DNA from 3 places in the Brenneria uluponensis genome. Region 2 is predicted to be linked to each of the others. Evidence: predicted binding sites of a transcription regulator. Region 2 holds the regulator's gene; each other region holds the start of a gene.
What was found. The regulator CRP, encoded in region 2, controls carbon source genes, mostly activating them, when cyclic AMP is high. The targets are predictions, from matches to a motif close to ATGTGANNNNNNTCACAT.

Region 1: a site for CRP is predicted at 2,396-2,413, ahead of RS889_RS07995 (ABC-F family ATPase). Genes of this name have one in related genera too.
Region 3: a site for CRP is predicted at 2,490-2,507, ahead of deoC (deoxyribose-phosphate aldolase). Genes of this name have one in related genera too.

Annotation. Positions count from the first base shown of each region.
Region 1 is NZ_CP135917.1:1,728,081-1,732,297, forward strand. Features, by position in the region: gene RS889_RS07980 (3-hydroxyacyl-CoA dehydrogenase family protein) at 1-252, opposite strand, end outside; gene RS889_RS07985 (4'-phosphopantetheinyl transferase family protein) at 337-1,077, shown strand; gene RS889_RS07990 (PhzF family phenazine biosynthesis protein) at 1,367-2,254, opposite strand; gene RS889_RS07995 (ABC-F family ATPase) at 2,457-4,025, shown strand.
Region 2 is NZ_CP135917.1:360,701-364,917, reverse strand. Features, by position in the region: gene RS889_RS01725 (LysR family transcriptional regulator) at 1-825, shown strand, start outside; gene RS889_RS01720 (OsmC family protein) at 973-1,380, opposite strand; gene crp (cAMP-activated global transcriptional regulator CRP) at 1,702-2,334, shown strand; gene argD (bifunctional acetylornithine/succinyldiaminopimelate transaminase) at 2,397-3,620, opposite strand; gene RS889_RS01705 (aminodeoxychorismate synthase component II) at 3,740-4,217, opposite strand, start outside.
Region 3 is NZ_CP135917.1:4,245,469-4,249,685, forward strand. Features, by position in the region: gene deoA (thymidine phosphorylase) at 40-1,383, opposite strand; gene deoC (deoxyribose-phosphate aldolase) at 1,473-2,225, opposite strand; gene RS889_RS19660 (helix-turn-helix transcriptional regulator) at 2,623-3,243, shown strand; gene RS889_RS19665 (threo-3-hydroxy-L-aspartate ammonia-lyase) at 3,385-4,217, shown strand, end outside.

The sequences.
Region 1 (4,217 bases), 1.4 Mb from region 2:
ATCAACATCTTGAATATCATTTAGTGACGTTGTTACGTGGATAAGTGAAAACAGGACATTCAAATCCAGATCCCGATTCATTTTGCCCATCAACATATTTAGCCGAATATTTTGCCGGATTGTTGTCAGGGCATTTTCCAGAATAGCTTGCTCAAGATCCACCAGGATGACATCAATATGATGCTCTGCTAATACCTGACTGATGCCGGTACCCATGACACCCGCACCGATAACGGCAACTTTACCGATCATGTTAGATCCTTATTCTTGTACCAAGATTTTCTTGGCATTACGATAGAAACTTAATGATGTTCAGGAAAGGTAGAGCAAATAACAATGTCTTTTTCTAGCTCATTTCTGCTGACTCAATTTATGAAACTGACGGTTTCCCCTTTAGTGTACAACGCGAATTTACATGTCGCCAATTGCTGGTTCGATATCAGTCGGTTTGATGACGACTTGTTTATAAAAGAAAATATTTTCCTGCCGGCCACGGTGAAATGTTCGACGGGAAAAAGGCGCGCCGAATATTTTGCTGGCCGTTATTTGGCAAAGCAGTGTCTTACCGAAATGGGAATACAACAGTTTAATGTATTTAGCGATAGCAACCGGTGCCCGATATGGCCGGAACATTTGCTGGGATCGATCAGCCACAGTAACGATAGCGCCATATGTATTGTTGCTAAGAAAAAAGATTATGTTGCAGTTGGAGTCGATACAGAAAATTGGGTTGTTCAGGCAAACGCAGCAGAAGAGCTTGGCAAGGTTGTACTCGATCAGCGTGAACGGTGGCTGGTTAACACGATGAGTGAAGGGCTGGATAAATACTTTACGCATATTTTTTCTGCCAAAGAATCTATATTCAAAGCGCTATATCCGGCGGTGGGGCGGTATTTCAATTTTTCTGCGGCTAAATTGATAAGTATGGATCTGCCGCAGAATTTATTATGTTTCGAACTGGCGGAGAACCTGGCTGACGCCTACTGCGAGGGCGTGCAGCTACGGGTCTGGTTTAACGAGTCGGCAAGCGGCGTCACCACGTTGTGCCTGATTGAACACAAAAATATTTCCGGATGAGTGATTTTAGCCGTGCGGCAATGATAAAGGCGTCTTGCAGATCGAGATAGGCGGGGCAACCACAGCGCAAGGCGCGCCATCGGCTGACGGAGACGAACTTATCGCTGCGTGCCCCCTAAAAATTGGTTTTATCATCAATCTGACAGGAGAATGCTATATTTCATTACCCTGGAGTATTAAAAATAAAAAATTATATTGTATTGGCTTTTCTCATTATTCTGCGGGCAGAAAACGAAACGGGTTAGCCAGCCATGCTTCCCCGCTATTATTGGTATCTTGATGAGTAATGCTAGATTTTGATAATACCGTCGATAAGGGTTTGGCTGTATCCCCCGATCCAGGGATGTCCATCGATATAAGCTACCTTCACTCGTCCACTGTGATTGAGGATTGTGCCCTGACGGACGCTGTAACCCAGCTTCAGCTTTGTGTCCATGTTATCTGGATAATATTCCATTTGTAGTAACCGGGCGATGCAGGCATTGGCGCTACCTGTCACCGGATCTTCAACCAGTTGTCCATTCTCTATGGTAAATACTCTGACTTCATAATCGTCCTGCATTGTGTTGTCATGAGGCCCGTAAAGGGCAAATCCATTGGACTGGCATTGTTGAAGCAGAGATTCGAGCGATGCCAGGTCGGGCCGGACATTCAGGCAGGTTGTTGCTGTTTCCATGCGTACCGTAATCCAGCAGGTCCCCATACGGACGTTGGCGGGCGCATAACGGTGATCTCTCAAACCGTGTTGTAGTGTCGCATCAATCAATGGGTATAGTTCTTCATGGATGACGTCAATGCAGGCCTCGGGTGCCCGAAACGCGAGCTGACCATCGGCGGCGATATTGATGGATACCAGGCCAATGCCACACTGCTGGATAAGCTGGCCGGAAACATGTGGTTTCAGTCCTGCTTCCAATAAGGCATGTGCGGTGCCCAGCGTGGGGTGCCCAGCAAAGGGAAATTCTGACACCGGTGTGAAGATGCGCACCTGATAATCGGCTGCCGGGTCGGTAGGTGGAAATACGAAGGTGGTTTCAGAAAGGTGAGTCCAGCGCGCGATATCTTGCATTTGCTCATCACTCAGACCGTCAGCATCCAGTATAACGGCCAGTGGGTTGCCTTTGTATGCAAGGTGAGTGAAGACATCGACTTGCTTAAACTTACGTTCTGACGGCATCGGGCACTCCTTTTTGGGCAATGAAAGTGCCCATATTATGGTTATTGAAAGACATTTGTCCTGTGGGGGATAAATATTGGGTCAGAAGAGATTAAAACTCACACAAATCTGACCGGGATTCTGACTCCGGCTTATGGCATAATGCGCGCCAAATCACATTTTAACGTGAGTAAGTGCTGTGTTAAGTACCAACAATATTACGATGCAATTCGGCAGTAAGCCGCTATTTGAAAACATTTCCGTGAAGTTTGGCAATGGTAACCGCTATGGGTTGATCGGTGCCAATGGTTGCGGTAAGTCCACCTTTATGAAAATCCTTGGCGGTGATCTGATACCGACCGCGGGCAACGTGTTTCTCGAACCTAATGAACGATTGGGGAAACTGCGTCAGGATCAGTTTGCGTTTGAAAACCATACTGTACTGGATACGGTGATTATGGGGCACGCTGAGCTGTGGACGGTAAAGGAAGAACGTGACCATATTTATTCCATGGCGGAAATGAGCGAAGAAGATGGGTATAAAGTCGCTGATCTGGAAATAAAATATGGCGAAATGGATGGGTATACTGCCGAGGCCCGTGCTGGTGAGTTGCTGCTGGGCGTCGGTATTCCGCTGGAACAGCACTATGGGATGATGAGTGAAATTGCGCCTGGCTGGAAGTTGCGTGTATTGCTGGCACAGGCATTATTTGCTGATCCTGATATTCTGCTGCTGGACGAACCGACCAACAACCTGGACATTGACACGATTCGTTGGTTGGAACAGGTGCTGAATGAACGTAACAGCACCATGATCATCATCTCCCATGACCGTCACTTTTTGAATATGGTATGTACCCATATGGCGGATCTGGATTATGGTGAGTTGCGTATTTATCCCGGAAATTATGACGAGTATATGACGGCATCGACGCAATCTCGTGAGCGTCTGCTGGCGGATAATGCCAAGAAAAAAGCGCAGATCTCTGAATTGCAGTCATTTGTCAGCCGTTTCAGTGCCAATGCTTCCAAATCCCGTCAAGCGACGTCCCGAGCCCGTCAGATAGAAAAAATCCAGTTGGAAGAGGTGAAAGCCTCCAGCCGCCAGAATCCGTTCATCCGTTTTGAACAGGATAAGAAACTGTTCCGTAACGCATTAGAAGTGGAAGGACTGACTAAGGGTTTTGATAATGGCCCACTGTTCAGCCAGCTAAAATTGCTGATTGAAGTCGGCGACAAGGTGGCTATTCTCGGTAATAACGGGATTGGTAAATCGACGCTGATGAAAACACTGGTCGGTGATTTACCACCGGATGCCGGTACGGTGAAATGGTCTGAGAATGTAAAAATTGGTTATTATGCTCAGGATCATGAATATGAGTTTGAGGACGATCTCACCGTATTTGACTGGATGAGTCAGTGGAAACAGGAAAAGGATGACGAACAGGCGGTACGTAGTGTATTGGGTCGTCTTCTGTTCTCCCAGGACGATATCAGAAAGAATGTCAAGGTATTATCCGGCGGAGAGAAAGGCCGTATGTTGTTTGGCAAGCTGATGATGCAGCGTCCGAATGTATTGGTGATGGACGAACCAACTAACCACCTGGATATGGAATCCATTGAATCACTGAACATGGCGCTGGAAATGTACCCAGGTACGTTACTGTTTGTGTCGCACGACCGCGAATTCGTTAGCTCATTGGCGACACGTATTCTGGAAATTACACCGCAGAAAGTGGTGGATTTTTCCGGTAATTACGAAGATTACCTGCGTAGCCGTGGTATTGAGTAATCGTTAGCGTCAATATACATGGTAATTACTCAAGGTAGTGGAGGAATCTCCGCTACCTTTTTTTATCATCTAATCTCGAATTCGACTTGGTAAGATTAAATCTATTTCAGTATGAAAACAGCGATGAATATCGTGAATGCCACTAAAATTTGCTCCCAGAGAGTGTGTTACTTGCTTAGGAAAAGATAATAT
Region 2 (4,217 bases):
GCAAGCCATGAATTAAACATTGGATTGGCAGCAATAAGCAAACAGGTTTCTGATCTGGAAATTCGCCTTGGGATGACACTATGCAGCCGTGGCCGTGATGGTTTCTTTCTTACCGAATATGGCAGCATCGTCTATCAGGCCACGTTGGAGCTATTTTCTTCCATCAATCAATTTCGCGATCGTCTGCAAAGTAGCCGTAATGAAATCCTCGGTGAAATCAATATCAGTGTGATTGATAACACCATCACCGACCGTCAGTCGCCCATCACCAAAGCGGTGCGTCAACTCGCTTACGTCGCACCAAAACTGAACATCAGGCTTCAAACGGAACAGCTCGACAATCTTGAGAGAGGATTAAACGAAGGCCGATTAACCTGCGCTATTGCTCCGGTTTATGAAGAAAAAAGCGAGTTTGAATATTATTTTCTCTATCAGGAAGAGTCACAAATATATTGTAGTAACGAGCATGAATTCTTCCATTTAAATGACTCGGATATCACTATTGATATGTTGAAAAATGCTAAAGTCATTAATCATAGTTACGCCAGCATGCATCATAAAAATAAGGTATTTAATTTCAAGAATAGCAATATTCAGGCGGTGCAAATTGAATCTGTCGCCATGCTCATTCTGACTGGGCATTTTATTGGCTATCTCCCTTGCCATTATGCAGAAAGATATGTTGAACAAAATTTACTACGGCCTATTACTTCAGAATCATTAACCATTTTCACCCGATTCTGTTTTATTATCAAAAAAGGGAAAAGAATAAATACGATCATAAAATTATTTATGGACGCGTTGGGCATCCAGAGTGAATCATAATCACATGCACTATTTTGGTGCCTACCACTCATTTTCGATACTACGTGTTCACTACATCAGCATCAGCACTTACTACGGCGCCACCTCGAACAGCAGCGCGTGCCACTGACAACCGTGAGATATACCCACCTCACGGTCATTAAAGCTCTACGCCACGTCACGCACTTCATGACTGTGGGTAATATCCACCGCCTGACCCAGCATCAACGCGACAGAGCAATATTTTTCAGCTGAAAGGGAAACCGCTCGCTCCACGACCTTATCGGCCAGTCCCTTACCAGTAACGATAAAATGCAGATTGATGGCAGTGAACAAACGAGGGGCATCGGTTTTACGATCCGAAGTCAGCCGGACTTCACAGTCCACCACATCATTACGGCCTTTTTGCAGAATGGAAACCACATCAATAGCACTACACCCACCGACAGACATCAGCACCATTTCCATCGGGCTTGGCGCTTTATCACCGGCATTGCCATCCATTAATACCTGATGTCCGGAGGCAGATTCACCGATAAACGTTAAGCCTTCAACCCACTTCACTCGCGCCTGCATAAATTCACCCTCAATCAACTATTTTTGAAATATTACATCGCTTATGTACAAAAAAGCCTGATAATCAGAGCTTAGTCATGCTGAAGCGAGACAACACAAGACACTACGTGCAACCTGTGTTACAAACGAATCCTGAATCTGCTTATTTCGAGCCAAAGCAAAAAAACAAGCAGATCATGACGTCACTCGATAGAGACCTAATATATTCCCTGACGTCATTCCGCCTACACGGAATTTGAATTATAACTATGTTATCACGCCGTACAGGGAACTCTGAACCCTGTGATTTGCGCAGTGAATTACAACAGAGGATGACAGCGAATGGTTCTCGGCAAACCGCAAACAGACCCGACTCTTGAATGGTTCCTTTCTCATTGCCATATTCACAAGTATCCATCAAAGAGCACGCTTATTCACCAAGGTGAAAAAGCAGAAACGCTTTACTACATCGTGAAAGGTGCTGTCGCAGTGCTGATCAAAGATGAAGAAGGCAAAGAAATGATTCTCTCCTATCTCAATCAGGGGGATTTTATTGGTGAACTCGGATTGTTTGAAGAAGGCCAGGAGCGAAGTGCCTGGGTGAGAGCCAAAACTGCCTGCGAAGTTGCTGAAATTTCATATAAAAAATTCCGTCAACTGATTCAGGTTAACCCTGACATTCTGATGCGATTATCTGCTCAGATGGCGAACCGTCTACAGGTAACGTCAGAGAAAGTGGGCAATCTTGCCTTCCTGGACGTAACAGGTCGTATTGCTCAGACGTTGCTTAATCTGGCCAAACAACCTGATGCCATGACCCACCCAGATGGCATGCAGATTAAGATCACCCGCCAGGAAATCGGCCAAATCGTGGGGTGCTCCCGCGAAACAGTAGGCCGTATACTGAAAATGTTGGAAGATCAAAATCTTATATCTGCCCATGGGAAAACCATCGTGGTTTATGGCACCCGCTAACCCATATCAGATAACAAAAGAGCGTGCCACAGCACGCTCTTTTCGTTTTGTCTAAAGACGGCTTACTGACCGTTGACGACCTGTGCCACCGCTTTGGCGAAAAGCGCCATGCCTTGATCGATATCGGCCAGTTCAATGACTAATGAAGGTACAAAACGGATCACATCCGGCCCTGCCACCAAAATCATCAGGCCATGCTCAGCAGAAGCAGTCAGGAAATCCCGTGCCCGACCCTGCCATTCAGGTTTTAGCGCCACGCCCAGCAACAGTCCTTGACCACGAATTTCGTCGAAAATGCCGAACTCCGCATTAATAGTATTCAACGCCGCCACAAAACGATCGTGACGCTCGGCCACACCTGACAGCACCTCCGGCGTATTAATCGTATCCAACGCCGCTTCCGCCACCGCGCAGGCCAACGGATTACCGCCATACGTCGTACCGTGAACCCCCACCGTCATCACCGAAGCAATTTCCTCGGTGGTCAGCATTGCACTAATGGGAAAACCACCGCCCAACGCTTTGGCCGTAGTCAAAATATCCGGCTGAACATCGTAATGCATATAAGAGAACAGTTTACCGGTGCGTCCCATCCCACACTGAACTTCATCAAACACCATCAGCGCCTGATATTGATCGCACAACGCCCGCACACCGTTTATAAATTCCGGCGTTGCAGGAATAACACCACCCTCGCCCTGCACCGGCTCTAACACCACCGCGCAGGTGTGGTCATCCATAACGGCTTTGACAGCGGCCAGATCATTAAACGGTACATGGATAATATCTGCCGGCTTAGGGCCGAAACCATCCGCATATTTCGCCTGCCCCCCCACCGACACAGTAAATAGTGTTCGGCCATGGAATGCATGATAGAACGCGATGATTTTGGTTTTGTACGGACTGTAACGCTTGATGGCATAGTGACGAGCCAGCTTGAAAGCCGCTTCATTAGCTTCCGCACCGGAATTAACGAAAAAGACCCGATCCGCGAACGTCGCATTGATAAGCTTGCTTGCCAACCGCAAAGCCGGTTCATTGGTAAAAACATTGCTGGTATGCCACAGGGTTTCCCCCTGCTGTTTGAGTGCTTCAACCAACGCCGGATGGCAATGCCCTAACGCTGTCACTGCAATCCCGCCGGAAAAATCGATATATTCCTTACCTTGCTGGTCCCAAACCCGGCTTCCCTTGCCTTTAACCGGCACAAACTGCGCTGGTGCATAAACCGGAAGTATTACTTTATTGTGAGTGTCTCTTGTTACCGCCATTTTATCTGTTGCCATCTGCTTCCCCGCCTCAATATCTCACTACCTTGAATGAAAATATAGTCAATAAATATGCATAAAAAGTCATAACGAGGCAATCATTAATCTGCTGGAAAAGAAAATTATCCACTATATGACTATAAACCAAGAAAATTCTTCAATAACTGATGCCCCTGCTGGCTCAGGATACTTTCCGGGTGAAACTGCACCCCTTCCAGAGGCAGAGAACGGTGACGAATGCCCATGATTTCATCTATTCCCTGCTGATGCTCACTCCAGGCGGTAATCTCGAAACAGTCAGGCAGAGAAGCCTTGTCGATCACCAGAGAATGATAACGCGTGACGTTCAACGGCTGAGCCAACCCGGTAAACACCCCCACATTGGTATGCTGAATTAATGATGTTTTGCCATGCATTACCTGCCGGGCACGGATCACTCGTGCGCCAAACACCTGCCCCAGCGCCTGATGCCCAAGACAAACCCCCAGAATCGGCAGTCTACCGGCAAAATGGCGGATAGCCGCCAGCGAGATGCCAGCATCATCCGGTGTGCAAGGACCAGGTGATATCACCAGTCTCTGCGGTGCTAACCGTTCAATATCTGCTAGTTGCAGT
Region 3 (4,217 bases), 1.2 Mb from region 2:
GTTATCTCCTGTGTTCTTTATCGGCGATTTGCGCCGCTTTCAATCGGAAAGCGATACATCCTTTGCACTTAACCGACGATAAATTATCGGCATTGGCTTCGGCGCACAGTCACTGACAACAATTGCTGCCCGGACTTCCTGCTCTGCCTGTCGCCATTGCGCTTCTGTATTGGCATGAATAATCGCCAGCGGACGCTGCGAATCCACACGGTCTCCCAGACTGACCATGTCACTCAGCCCAACACGATGATCAATACTGGCACCGGCCTGACGGCGACCACCCCCCAGCGCCACCACCGCCATCCCCAGCGCACGGGTGTCCATCGTGCTGACGATCCCATCATGTTCGGCAAACACTGGTTTGCTCAACGTAGCGGAAGAGAGATAACGATCATGATGCTCGACGAAATCCACTGGTCCACGCTGTGCGGCCACCATGCGGCCAAATACCTCCGCCGCCTTACCATTATCCAGCACCGCCTGTAAACGCGACCGGGCATCCGAACTGTTGTTCGCCAGATGTCCCGCCAGCAGCATATCTTCACACAGCGCCATAGTGACTTCATATAATCGCGGATTACGGTGTTCTCCCGTCAGAAAACGCACCGCCTCCCGGACCTCCAGCGCATTCCCCGCACTGGATGCCAACACCTGATTCATATCCGTTAGCAACGCACTGGTACGGCATCCAGCGTTATTGGCCACGCCGACAATCGCCAGCGCCAGTTGTTCAGACTGTTCATAGGTCGGCATAAACGCGCCCGACCCCACTTTTACATCCATTACCAGCGCATCCAGTCCTTCCGCCAGTTTTTTCGCCAGAATGGAGGCGGTAATCAGCGGGATGGAGTCCACCGTGGCAGTAATATCCCGAGTGGCATAGAACCGTTTATCCGCGGGTGCCAGTGAATTCGTCTGGCCGATAATCGCCACGCCCACCTGTTGGATAATCCGACGGAATTCGTCATTGTCGGGAAAAATGTCCAGACCAGGAATCGACTCCAGCTTATCCAGTGTTCCTCCGGTATGTCCCAGACCTCGCCCGGAAATCATCGGCACATAGCCACCGCAGGCGGCTATCATCGGCCCCAGCATCAACGAGGTCACATCACCAACACCGCCAGTGGAGTGTTTATCCACCAGCGGTCCGTTAAGATTGAGGCTTTTCCAGTCAAGAACCGTACCGGAATCACGCATTGCCAGTGTCAGCGCGACACGCTCCTCCATGGTCATATCATGGAAATAAATGGTCATGGCCAGTGCCGCAATTTGCCCTTCCGATACTGTGTTGTCACAGATACCGTTAACGAAAAAGCGGATTTCTTCCGCACTAAGCGGCTGCCCATCACGCTTTTTACGAATGATCTCCTGAATCAGAAACAAGGTGTTTTCTCCAGCATAAGGGACGGTTAATCAATACCGTAGCATCGGGATTTACGGGATCTCCAATAACCACGATGCGCAGCGGCAGTTTAGTGTCCCAGCGTATTTAACAGGCTACCCAGTAAGCTGGAAGCGCCAAAACGGAAATGACGCGCATCAGCCCAACCTGTACCCATAATCGTATCGGCAAGTTGCAAATACTGAGCCGCATCCTCAGCGGTACGCACACCGCCCGCCGCTTTAAAACCGACCCGTTCACCAACACCCTTATCACGGATGACGCTCAGTATCACCTCCGCGCTACGCAGGGTCGCGTTGACCGGCACTTTACCGGTGGAGGTTTTAATAAAATCGGCGCCAGCATCAATGGCTATCTCGCTGGCCTGGCGGATCAACGCATCCTCTTTCAACTCGCCGGTTTCGATAATCACTTTCAGCAGCACACTGGCGGCATCACATACTTCTTTGCACGCCTGCACCAGTTTAAAACCCACTTGGGCATTTCCCGCTATCAACGCGCGATACGGGAACACCACATCCACTTCATCTACGCCATAGGCAATAGCAGCGTTGGTTTCCGCCACAGCAATGGCAATATCATCATTACCGTGTGGGAAGTTGGTCACCGTCGCAATGCGGATGTCCGGCGTGCCCTGTTCACGCAACGTCTTGCGGGCCAGCGGAATAAAGCGGGGATAAATGCAGATGGCGGCCGTCTTGCCGGCCGGGCTATTGGCCTGATGGCAAAGTGCGGTCACTTTTTCATCGGTATCGTCATCATTCAGGGTGGTTAAATCCATCAAACCCAATGCACGCTGCGCCGCAGCGGTTAACTCTGTCATACAATACTCCAACTCTTCAGCCAGTTTGATCGGTAAATACAAAAGCAGGGCCAGCGATATTTAAGCAATACTCGGCATTCTGGTTCACTGAGAATAGCACTCAGCAGGGGACTCGTGTCGAGTAGCCAAACCCACCGCATTACCATCATTCATCACTGACAGGAGCGTATTCACCCGTTCCCTGATATTTGAATCTACATCGACACGCTTATTTGTAATTTTATTCACATAAATAGGTAAATACAGTCAAATAAATCACATTAGATGTGATTATTATCACACCAAAACAAATAACAAACCATGCGCCGCTGATTTTACTGTTTGTATAAAATTTGACAATTTATCCATATATAAATATTTTATCCAAAACAGACATGACAGGAGCACCGTGGTGACAATCCAATCCAGCGAGAAACTCGCTCTTCTGACACAAATATCCTGCATTGCACAAGGGTTGAGTGACACCTTTGCCCCGTTTTGCGAAGTGGTGGTTCACGACCTGAAAAACCCGCAACACGCCATTTTAGAAATTTATAATAGTCTTTCAGGCCGCGAAGTAGGTGAGCCGGCAACTGAGCTGGGGTTGGCGCGCATTGGCGATCCTGACTATCCGCAAGTCATTGCCAACTATGCCAACCAGTTTGTCGATGGCCGTCCGGTGAAAAGTACGTCAATCGGTATTAAGGATGAAAACGGTCAGTACGTGGCAGCGCTGTGCATCAATGTGGATATGACGATGTTTCGCAGCGTACAAAATGCACTGGCCCAGTTTAGCCAGCTTAACAGTAATGCGGTGACGGAATCACTCGAACCTGCCGGAACTGAAGCCATCAGGCAGCGTATTGACCAGTTTGCCGCCCGTCTGGCCAGCACGCCACGGGCATTGAAAACGCCGGAACGGCGACAGTTAATACTGGAGTTACGTGATAGCGGCCTGTTGGACGTCAAACGGTCAATGGACACCATAGCGCAACATCTTGGTATTTCGCGGGCTTCCGCCTATAGCTACGCCAAATAACGGTCTTTGATGCTGAACTGCCGGGTTTGCATCCACTTAACCCCCGGCACGACATCATGGCGTAGCGCTGAAAATGGAAGCGACTGCGTTTAATCCCGAACCGGGTGACCGAGTTGAAAATATTAACAGGAGCCACACATCATGATCCCGTTCAAACTTCCTACTTATGAAGATGTTATCGCCGCTGCCGAGCGCCTTGACGGCCATGCACACCGCACGCCGGTTGCCACCTCTCGCACCGTTGATAATGATTTCGGTGCCGAGGTTTTTTTTAAATGCGAAAATCTGCAACGCACCGGCGCCTTTAAATTTCGGGGAGCCATGAACGCCTTATCCCGGTTTACGGCAATGCAGCGCCGAGCGGGCGTGTTGGCCTTCTCTTCTGGTAATCACGCGCAAGGAATTGCGCTTGCCGCTCGTTTGCTCGATATCTCGGCGACAATCCTCATGCCGCAGGACGCCCCTGAATCCAAAATTGCCGCCACACGAGGCTATGGTGCCAATATTGTCACCTATGATCGCTATACGGAAGATCGGGAACAGATTGGCCGAGATCTGGCCAACAAAGCAGGACTGATGCTGATCCCTTCTTACGATCATCCTGATGTGATTGCCGGTCAGGGCACATCGGCCAAAGAGCTGATTGAGGAAACGGGAGAACTGGACGCGCTGTTTGTCTGTCTGGGTGGTGGCGGTTTACTGTCCGGTTCGGCGCTGGCAGCGCGCCGGCTGTCTCCGAGCTGTAAAATTTATGGTGTCGAACCCGTGGCAGGCAACGACGGGCAACAGTCTTTTCGCACTGGCAGTATCGTCCACATTGAAACGCCCAAAACGATTGCCGATGGCGCTCAAGTGCAGCATCTCGGACAATATACTTTCCCACTTATCCAGCAACATGTGGATGATATTCTGACCGTCACCGATGACGAACTGGTCGCCACCATGCGGTTCTTTGCCGAACGAATGAAAATGGT